Linked DNA regions of Sediminicoccus rosea. The protein of the gene in region 1 interacts with the protein of each later gene in a pairwise test. Links are inferred from orthologs where the notes say so. Each region holds a gene or a part of one and is shown in the gene's direction. Other genes may lie near its edges.

Region 1 (5,132 bases):
CAAGTGATCGCGGCGATGACGCGGGCGATGGAGACGGCCTATGCCAATGTCCATCGCGGCGCCTACCATTTGAGCGAGGTGGCGACTGAAGCGCACGAAGCCGCGCGCGGTGCCGTGCAGCGCTTCCTGAACGCGGCCGAGCCGGAGGAGATCATCTTCACCGGCAATGCCACCGGCGCCTTCAACCTCGTCGCCCACAGCTTCGGCCGCGGCATGCTCAAGCCCGGCCAATGCGTGCTGGTGAGCGAGATGGAGCACCATGCGAACCTCGTCCCCTGGCAGATGCTGCGGGATGCGGGGCTCGGCATCGGGCTGCGTTTCGTCCGCGTGACCGACAGCGGCGAGCTGGACCTGGACGACCTCTCGGCCAAACTGGCCGATGGCACGGTGGGCCTCGTTTCCATCACGCACATGTCCAATGTGCTGGGCTCGGTCACGCCGGCCGCCACGATCATTCGCATGGCGCATGAGGCGGGCGCGCGGGTCATGCTGGATGGCAGCCAGGCCGCGGTGCATCGCGCCGTGGATGTGCAGGCGCTGGACGTGGATTTCTATGCCTTCACCGGCCACAAGCTCTACGGCCCCACCGGTATCGGTGTGCTCTACGGCAAGCGCGCGCTGCTGGATGCGATGCCGCCCTTCTTCGGCGGCGGCGACATGATCGAGACGGTGACGCTGGAGCGCAGCACCTTCGCCGCCGCCCCCGCGCGATTCGAGGCGGGCACGCCCGCCATCATCGAGGCAGTCGGCCTGCATGCGGCGATCGACTACGTGAACGCCATCGGCATGGGGGCGATCGAGGCGCATGAGCGTGGCTTGGTGGACCATGCGATGCGCGTGCTGACGGAAGTTGAGGGGCTTTCGCTGCTGGGCGCCGCGCAGGACCGCGGCGGCGTCTTCGCCTTCGCGCTGGACGGCGTGCACCCGCATGACCTCTCGACCTACCTGGACCGCTCGGGCATCTGCGTCCGCGCCGGCCGCCATTGCGCCGAGCCTCTGCATGCGCGCTTCGGGCTGGAGGGCGGCAGCACCCGCGCCTCCTTCGGCCTCTACACCACGCGGGAGGAAATCGATTTCCTCGCGCAGAAGCTGACCGACGCGCGGAGGTTCTTTGCGTGATGTCCGCCGGGGCCGCGGGATTCGAGGAATTGCAGGACCTGTATTCCAAGGTGCTGCGCGACCTTGCCCGCACGCCCATCCATCGCGGCCGGCTGGAGAACCCGACAGCCGCGGCCCGCGGCGACAACCCGATGTGCGGGGACCGCGTGGATCTCTCGCTCAACCTCGCGGGCCAGGTCATCACTGAGGCGATGTTCCAGGGCCGTGGCTGCGAGATCAGCCAGGCCAGCGCCGCGCTGCTCACGGAACTCGTGCGCGGCAAGTCGCCGGCCGAGGCACGGGCGATGGGACAGGCCGTGGCCCGCATGGCGCGGGGCGAGGCGTTGGATGCGACAAGCCCGGAGCTGGACCGCCTCGCCATCCTCTCCGTCGTCAAGAAATTTCCGAGCCGCGTCAAATGCGCCACCCTGGCGTGGCGCGCCCTCGACGCCGCCCTTGCGGGCGTGAAGGAGACCAGCAGTGAGTGAAAACGCGACCCATGGCAGCTGGACCCCAGCGGGCGAGTCGCTGCCCGCCGTAACGGAAGAGGGCGTGATCACCGCCATCAAGACCGTCTTCGACCCCGAGATCCCGGTGGACATCTACGAACTCGGCCTGATCTACGCGATCGAGCTCGGCGATGACGGCAAGGTGAAGGTGGAGATGACCCTCACCACCCCCTCCTGCCCCTCGGCGCAGGAATTGCCCAGCATGACCGAGGAAGCCATCCGCCAGATCCCCGGCGTCACCGATTGCGAGGTCGAGGTCGTGTGGGATCCGCCATGGGACCAGTCGCGCATGAGCGAGGATGCTCGCCTTGCGCTCAACATGTTCTGAGGGAGACACGCGATGAGCACCACCACCGCCCCCCCGCGCGTCAAGCGCGAATTGCCGCCCCTGATGACGCTCTCCGACAGCGCGGCCGAGCGCCTGCGCAAGCTCTACGAGAAGGCGGAGGCGGGCAAGCTGCTGCGCATCGGGGTGAAGACCAAGGGCTGCTCCGGCATGGCCTACGACCTGAGCTTCGTGGACGAGGCGGGCCCGGGCGATGAGCGCGTAACGGACAAGGGCCTCTCCATCCTGGTGGACCGCAAGGCCAGCCTCTACCTCATCGGCACCATGATGGACTACGAGGTGAAGGCGATGAGCGCGGGCTTCGTCTTCGTGAATCCGAATGAGAAGGGCCGCTGCGGCTGCGGCGAGAGCTTCCACGTCTGAACGACGTGGCGGCTACCCGCCTCAGGTGAAGAGGCTGTAGAACATCCGCAGGCTCGTTGCCGCCAGGAAGATCGCGAAGGCGCGCTTCAGCCAGATCGGCGGGATGGTGTGCGCGAGCTTCACGCCCCAGGGGGTGGCGATGATCGAGGTGGGGACGATCAGCGCGAAGCCCACCAGGCTCACATAGCCGAGCGAGTAGGGCGGCACGCCCGGGTCGTTCCAACCGCCCCAGATGAAGCCGATGGTGGCGGGCACCGAGATGATCAGGCCAAACACGCTGGACGTCGCGACAGCGGCGCGGATCGGGTAGCCGAACATGGAGAGGATGGGCACGCCCAGCGTCCCACCGCCAATGCCCATCATGGCGCTCACGGAGCCCATGCCCATGCCGAGTGCGGCGCGCGGCGGGCCCTCGGGCAGCTTGTCCGCCACGCGGAAATCCACGCCGGTGAAACCCATGTTCAGCGCCACCAGCAGCGCCACCATGCCGAAGACGGCCGTCAGCCCCTCGCCGCGCACGTGGACCGCAAGCGCCGTGCCCAGCGCCACGCCCAGCATCATCGGCAGCCAGATAGAGCGCAGCAGCGCCTCATCCATCGCGCCCGTCGCGCGATGCTTGCGGGCTGAGACGATGGAGGTGGGGATGATGGTGGCGAGCGAGGTGCCGACGGCGAGTTTCATCTGCATCGCCTCCGGGATCCCGAAGAGCGGAAAGACGTTGAACAGCAGCGGCACGATGACGATGCCGCCCCCCACGCCCAACAGCCCCGCCAGCGTGCCGGAGACAAGGCCTGTCGCCGCCATTGCCGCCGCAAGCGCGGCCAGCCACACAACCTCGTTCATTGAAAAACCCCGGCAGTCTCGTTCTTGCTGGCGTGTCTAACGCTTGCGTCATCCGGTGCGAAGCATCGGCGCGGTAGCCCACCTTCCCGCCCGGCGCATGGCGTTCTAGCCTTCGCGCCGAATCAATCGCACGGAGGGAAAGCGCCATGATGCTCAAGGACAAGGTCGCCATCGTCACCGGTTCGGGGGGCGGCATCGGCCGCGAGATCGCCATCGCCATGGCCGAGGCGGGCGCCAAGGTCGTCATCAACGACATCGGCGCGTCGCTGGGTGGCGAAGGCTTCTCGGCCACGCCGGCGGAGCAGACCAAGGCCATCATCGAGCAGAAGGGCGGCCAGGCGGTCATCAACACCGACAGCGTCTCCGAATGGGAGAACGCGAAGAAGATCGTCCAGACCGCCATTGATGCCTTCGGCCGCGTAGACATCGTGGTGAACAATGCCGGCATCCTGCGCGACCAGATCTTCCACCGGATGACGCCGGAGGAGTGGCTCTCGGTCATCAATGTCCACCTGAACGGCAGCTTCTTCGTCAGCCGCGCGGCGGCCGAGCATTTCCGCAAGCAGGAAAGCGGCAGCCTGGTGCACATCACCAGCACCTCGGGCCTCATCGGCAATTTTGGCCAGGCGAACTACTCCGCCGCCAAGCTCGGCATCGTGGCGCTGTCCAAGTCCATCGCGCTGGATATGAAGCGCTACAATGTGCGCTCGAACTGCCTGGCGCCGTTCGCCTGGTCGCGCATGACCAGTTCCATCCCGGCCGAGACGCCGGAGCAGAAGGCGCGCGTCGAGCGCATCATGAAGATGGGCCCGGAGAAGAACGCGCCGCTCGCGGTCTTCCTCGCCTCCGACGCCGCGAAGGAAGTGACCGGCCAGATCTTCGCGCCGCGCATGCATGAGCTGTTCCTGTTCAGCCAGAACCGGCCGATCCGCTCGGTGCACAGCGAGAGCGGCTGGACGCCGGAGAAGATCGCCGAGATCGCGCTGCCGGCCTTCCGCTCCAGCTTCGTGCCGATGGAGCGCTCGGGCGACGTCTTCAGCTGGGATCCCGTCTGACGTGAATTTCCAGCTGAACGAGGAACAGGCAGCCTTCCAGCAGGTGGTGCGCGGCTTCGCCGAGCGCCACCTGGCGAAGGGCGCGGTGGAACGCGCGCATACCGTGGGCTTTCCCTGGGATGTCGCGAAGCTGATGGCCGATCAGGGCCTCTTCGGCATCATGCTGCCGGAGGAGGATGGCGGTGCGGGCGGCACGGTGTTCGATGCCGTGCTGGCCATGGAGCAGATCGCCCAGGTCTGCCCGCGCAGCGCCGATGTGCTGCAGGCCGGCAATTTCGGCGCCTTCCGCACCTTCGCCGAGTATGCCTCGCCCTATCAGAAGGAACGCTTCTTCAAGCCGCTTCTGGCCGGCGAGGCGGTGGCGGCGGTGGGCATGACCGAGCCCGATGCGGGCTCGGCGCTGACCGACCTCAAGACCTTCTGCACGCCGGACGGCGAGGGCTTCCGGCTGAACGGCCAGAAGGTCTTCACCACCAATTCGGCCGAGGCCAATGTCTTCGTCATCTATTGCCGCTTCGGGCCGGGCGTGGGCGGCATCGGCTCGGTGCTGGTGGAGCGCGGCATGGAGGGCTTCCGCCTTGGCCAGCCCAGCCTCTACATGAATGACGAGGAGTGGTGCGCCCTCTACTTCGACAATGTCTACATCCCGCCCGAGATGGTGCTGCTCGGCCCCGGCGGCTTCAAGAAGCAGATCGGCGGCTTCAACGTGGAGCGCGTGGGCAACACGACGCGGGCGTTGGCACTGGGCGAATATTGCTTCAGCGCGGCGCGCGATCACGCCATGCAGCGCACGCAGTTCGGCCGCAAGCTCATGGAGTTCCAGGGGCTGCAATGGAAATTCGCGGAGATGCGGGTCGCGCTCGACAGTGCACGGCTGCTGCTCTACCGCGCGGCCATCAATGCCGGCCGCGGGCTGCC
Region 2 (3,762 bases), 2.4 Mb from region 1 along the record:
GACAGCGACTATCGCGGCGAGGTGGGCGTGATCCTGCTCAACACGGCGGCCGAGCCCTTCGCCATCGCGCGGGGCGAGCGCATCGCCCAGGCGGTCTTCGCGCCGGTGACGCGCGCCGTCTGGGAAGAGGTGGTGGTGCTGCCCGAGACGCAGCGCGGCACGGGCGGCTTCGGTTCGACCGGGCGGGGCTAGAGGAAGACGCGTTGAGGCGGAATCGCCGAAGCGCGGAATTATCCGCCCAGGAGAGGCCTGACCCTGCGGCGTGAACGCAGCGTGGTCTATCGCCTGCGGGGGAGCATCCGCTCCAGCAGCCCGTCGCGCAGGATGTACTGGTGGAAGATCGCCGCCGCGGCATGCAGCAGGGCGAGGATCACCAGCGCGTTGGAGGCGAGCTCATGCGCGCCCTTCAGCGTGCGGGAGAAGGCGCGGTCCGGCGTCATCGGCGAGGGCAGGGGGATGAAGCCGAGGAAGGACATCTCCGACCCGCGCGCCCAGAGCGCCGCGAGGCCGAGCGCCGGCGCCAGCAGCATCGTCACGTAGAGCGCCACATGGGCGAGATGCGCCGCGCGCGCCATCCAGGCGCCCATCGGCACCGGCGCGGGATGCGGGGCGAGGCCGCGCCAGAGGATCCGGATCAGGCTCAGCCCGAACACGGCGAGGCCGAGCGAGCCGTGCAGGTTGGTGCCCGGCCCGCCCCGCCCCTGGGCGAGCTCGCTGGTCACATAGGCGCCCAGGATCAGCAGCGCGATCAGCCAATGCAGGGCGAGCGTCAGGGGGTCGTGGCGGGGGTGGGCCATGGGGTTTTTTTCTCCGGCCCGGAGGGATTGGCACGGCGCGGGCGGCCGCGCCTTGATCGGGCGCAAGCCGCATGGCTTGCCGAAGCGGCCGCGCCGGGCCACCTCTGTGCCATCATGCGCCCGAACCGCCCGATCTACCTCGACCACCACGCCACCACCCCGCTCGACCCGCGGGTGCTGGCCGCCATGCGCCCCTGGTGGGAGGAGAATTTCGCCAACCCCCATTCCGTCGAGCACGCCATGGGCCGCGCGGCGGAGGAGGCGGTGGAGGCGGCCCGCGCCCAGGTGGCGGAGCTGATCGGCGCCGACGCGCGCGAGATCATCTTCACCTCCGGCGCCACCGAGGCGAACAACATCGCCATCAAGGGCGCCGCGCGCTTCGCCGCCGCCGATGGCCGCGCGCCGCGCCGCATCATCACCCTCGCCACCGAGCACAAATGCGTCCTCGAATCCGTGCGCGACCTCGCGGCCGAGGGCTTCGAGCCGGTGATCCTGCCGGTGCGGCCCGATGGCCTGCTCGACCTCGACCTGCTGCGGGCGGCGCTGGAGGTGCCCACGCTGCTCGTCTCGGTCATGGCGGTGAACAACGAGACGGGCGTGGTGCAGGACCTGGCCGCCATCGGCGCCCTGGCGAAGGAGGCGGGTGCCCTCTTCCACACCGACGCCGCCCAGGCGGCCGGCCGCATCCCGCTCGACGTGGAGGAAATCCGGGCCGACCTGCTCTCGCTCTCGGGCCACAAGATGTATGGGCCGAAGGGGGTGGGCGCGCTCCATGTCCGCCGCCGGCCGCGCGTTCGCCTCGCCCCGCTCTTCAGCGGCGGCGGGCAGGAGCGGGGGCTGCGCAGCGGCACGCTGCCGGCGCCGTTGCTGGTCGGCATGGGGGAGGCGGCGCGCATCGCCGCCGCCGAGGGGATGCTGGATTCCGGCCGCATCACCGGCCAGCGCCAGCGCCTGCTGGACGGGTTGATGGCCGCCATCCCGGGCCTGCGGATCAACGGCACGATGGAGAGCCGGGTCGCCGGCAATCTGAACCTGACCTTCCCCGGCGTGGAGGCGCAGGCCCTGCTGGCGGCCCTGCCCGATCTCTGCCTCTCCACCGGCTCGGCCTGTTCCTCGGCCGAAATCGCCCCCTCCTATGTGCTGGGCGCGATGGGAATTCCCGATTCCGAGGCTCGGGCCACCTTGCGGATTGGGCTGGGGCGTTTTACCTCGCCCGCCGAGATGGACCGTGCGGCCGCCCTGATCGGCGCCGCCTGGCAGCGCCTTTCCTCAACCCAGCACGCCGCGGAGTAGTATCGAACCATGCCGAAGATGACCTTCATCGAGCGCGACGGCACGCGCCGCGAAGTCGAGGCGGCGCTCGGCCTGTCCGTGCTGGAGATCGCGCATCGCCATGGCGTGGACATCGAGGGCGCCTGCGAGGGCAGCCTCGCCTGCTCCACCTGCCATGTGATCGTGGACGCCGCCTGGTTCCCCAAGCTGGCGGAGCCGACCGAGGATGAGGAAGACATGCTCGACCTCGCCTTCGACCTGCAGGAGACCTCGCGCCTCGGCTGCCAGCTCATCATGACCGAGGCGCTGGACGGGCTGGTGGTCAAGCTGCCCGCCGGCAGCCGCAATGCCGGCTGACCTGACCACGGCCGATCCGCTGGCCTTCGGCGCCGAAGGCGGCCTGTTCCGCAGGCTGCGTGACGCCTCGGGCGCGGATTGGACGGGCTACACCTGGCATCCCTTCGTGCAGCAGCTTTCCGCCGGAACGCTGCCGCTGCCGGCCTTCCAGCACTACCTGATCCAGGACTACCTCTTCCTGATCCATTTCGCGCGCGCCAAGGCGCTGGCGGTTGTGAAGGGCGAGAGCCTGCAGGCGATGCGCGACAAGGCGGCCGCCGTCCTCGCCATCCTGGACGAGACGCTGCTGCACCTGAAGTATTGCGCGGAATGGGGCCTCTCCGAGACGCAGGTCACGCAGATCCCGGAAACGCTGGAGACGGTGTCCTACACCCGCTGGGTGCTGGATCGCGGCCTCGCGGGGGACATCCTGGACCTTGAGATCGCGCTCGTGCCCTGCACCGTGGGCTATGCCGAGGTGGCGCGGCGCATCATGGCCGATCCGAAGCGGATGGTGGCGGGCAACCCCTACCAGTCCTGGATCGAAAGCTATGCCGGCGAAGGCTACCAGAGCATGGCCGAAGCCGCCGCGCGGCGCATTGACGCGCTGGGCGTGAGCCATGGCGGGGAGGCGCGCTTCGCCTCGCTGCTGCGCGACTTCTCGATGGCGGCGCGGCTGGAACAGGGCTTCTGGCAGCAGGGGCTGGATGCCGCTGGGCTTGCCAAGACCCCATGAAAATCCTCGTCGCCATGTCGGGCGGCGTGGACAGCAGTGTGGTCGCCGCACTGCTGCATGAGCAGGGGCATGAGGTCGTCGGCGCCACCCTTCAGCTCTACGACCACGGTGCCGCCGTGCAGAAGAAGGGCGCCTGCTGCGCCGGGCAGGACATCCATGACGCGCGCAACGTGGCCGAGCATCTCGGCATCCCGCATTACGTGCTGGACCGCGAGCAGCGCTTCCGCGACGCGGTGATCCAGGATTTCGCCGACAGCTACGCGCGCGGCGAGACGCCCATTCCCTGCATCCGCTGCAACCAGACGGTGAAGTTCCACGACCTGACGGAGCTCGCCGCCGATCTCGGCTGCGAGATGCTGGCGACCGGCCATTACGCCCGCCGCCTGGACGGGGCGCAGGGGGCGGAGCTGCACCAGGCGGTGGATCCGGTGCGGGACCAGAGCTACTTCCTCGCCCACACCACCCGCGCGCAGCTGGAACGCACGCTGTTTCCGCTCGGCGGCTTCGCCAGCAAGGCCGAGGTGCGCGCCCACGCGGCGCGGCTGGGCGTGGCGGTGGCCGAGAAGCCGGACAGCCAGGACATCTGCTTCGTGCCCACCGGCAGCTACGCCGATGTGGTCC

Evidence for each region. The genes of interacting proteins can lie anywhere in the genome.
Region 2: the proteins of R9Z33_RS14055 (region 1) and R9Z33_RS02430 interact in binary tests that used the Escherichia coli proteins (3 or more experiments, as listed by UniProt). The link is inferred for Sediminicoccus rosea from one-to-one orthologs.

The regions. Positions count from the first base shown.
Region 1 is NZ_CP137852.1:2,899,223-2,904,354, forward strand. Bases 694-3,631 are described here. They hold R9Z33_RS14055 (HesB/IscA family protein), read left to right. Parts: upstream 694-1,947; coding sequence 1,948-2,316; downstream 2,317-3,631. Other genes in these bases: R9Z33_RS14040 (aminotransferase class V-fold PLP-dependent enzyme), read left to right, coding at 694-1,119; sufU (Fe-S cluster assembly sulfur transfer protein SufU), read left to right, coding at 1,119-1,586; R9Z33_RS14050 (SUF system Fe-S cluster assembly protein), read left to right, coding at 1,579-1,935; R9Z33_RS14060 (sulfite exporter TauE/SafE family protein), read right to left, coding at 2,338-3,159; R9Z33_RS14065 (SDR family NAD(P)-dependent oxidoreductase), read left to right, coding at 3,306-3,631. Outside these bases: more of R9Z33_RS14040, read left to right, coding at 1-693; more of R9Z33_RS14065, read left to right, coding at 3,632-4,214; R9Z33_RS14070 (acyl-CoA dehydrogenase family protein), read left to right, coding at 4,216-5,132. UniProt on the Escherichia coli protein: Is able to transfer iron-sulfur clusters to apo-ferredoxin. Multiple cycles of [2Fe2S] cluster formation and transfer are observed, suggesting that IscA acts catalytically.
Region 2 is NZ_CP137852.1:501,465-505,226, forward strand. What follows is about bases 769-3,762. They hold R9Z33_RS02430 (ferredoxin family 2Fe-2S iron-sulfur cluster binding protein), read left to right. Parts: upstream 769-2,099; coding sequence 2,100-2,426; downstream 2,427-3,762. Other genes in these bases: R9Z33_RS02420 (cytochrome b), read right to left, coding at 769-797; R9Z33_RS02425 (cysteine desulfurase family protein), read left to right, coding at 912-2,090; R9Z33_RS02435 (TenA family protein), read left to right, coding at 2,416-3,141; mnmA (tRNA 2-thiouridine(34) synthase MnmA), read left to right, coding at 3,138-3,762. Outside these bases: dut (dUTP diphosphatase), read left to right, coding at 1-192; more of R9Z33_RS02420, read right to left, coding at 279-768. UniProt on the Escherichia coli protein: Ferredoxin are iron-sulfur proteins that transfer electrons in a wide variety of metabolic reactions. Although the function of this ferredoxin is unknown it is probable that it has a role as a cellular electron transfer protein.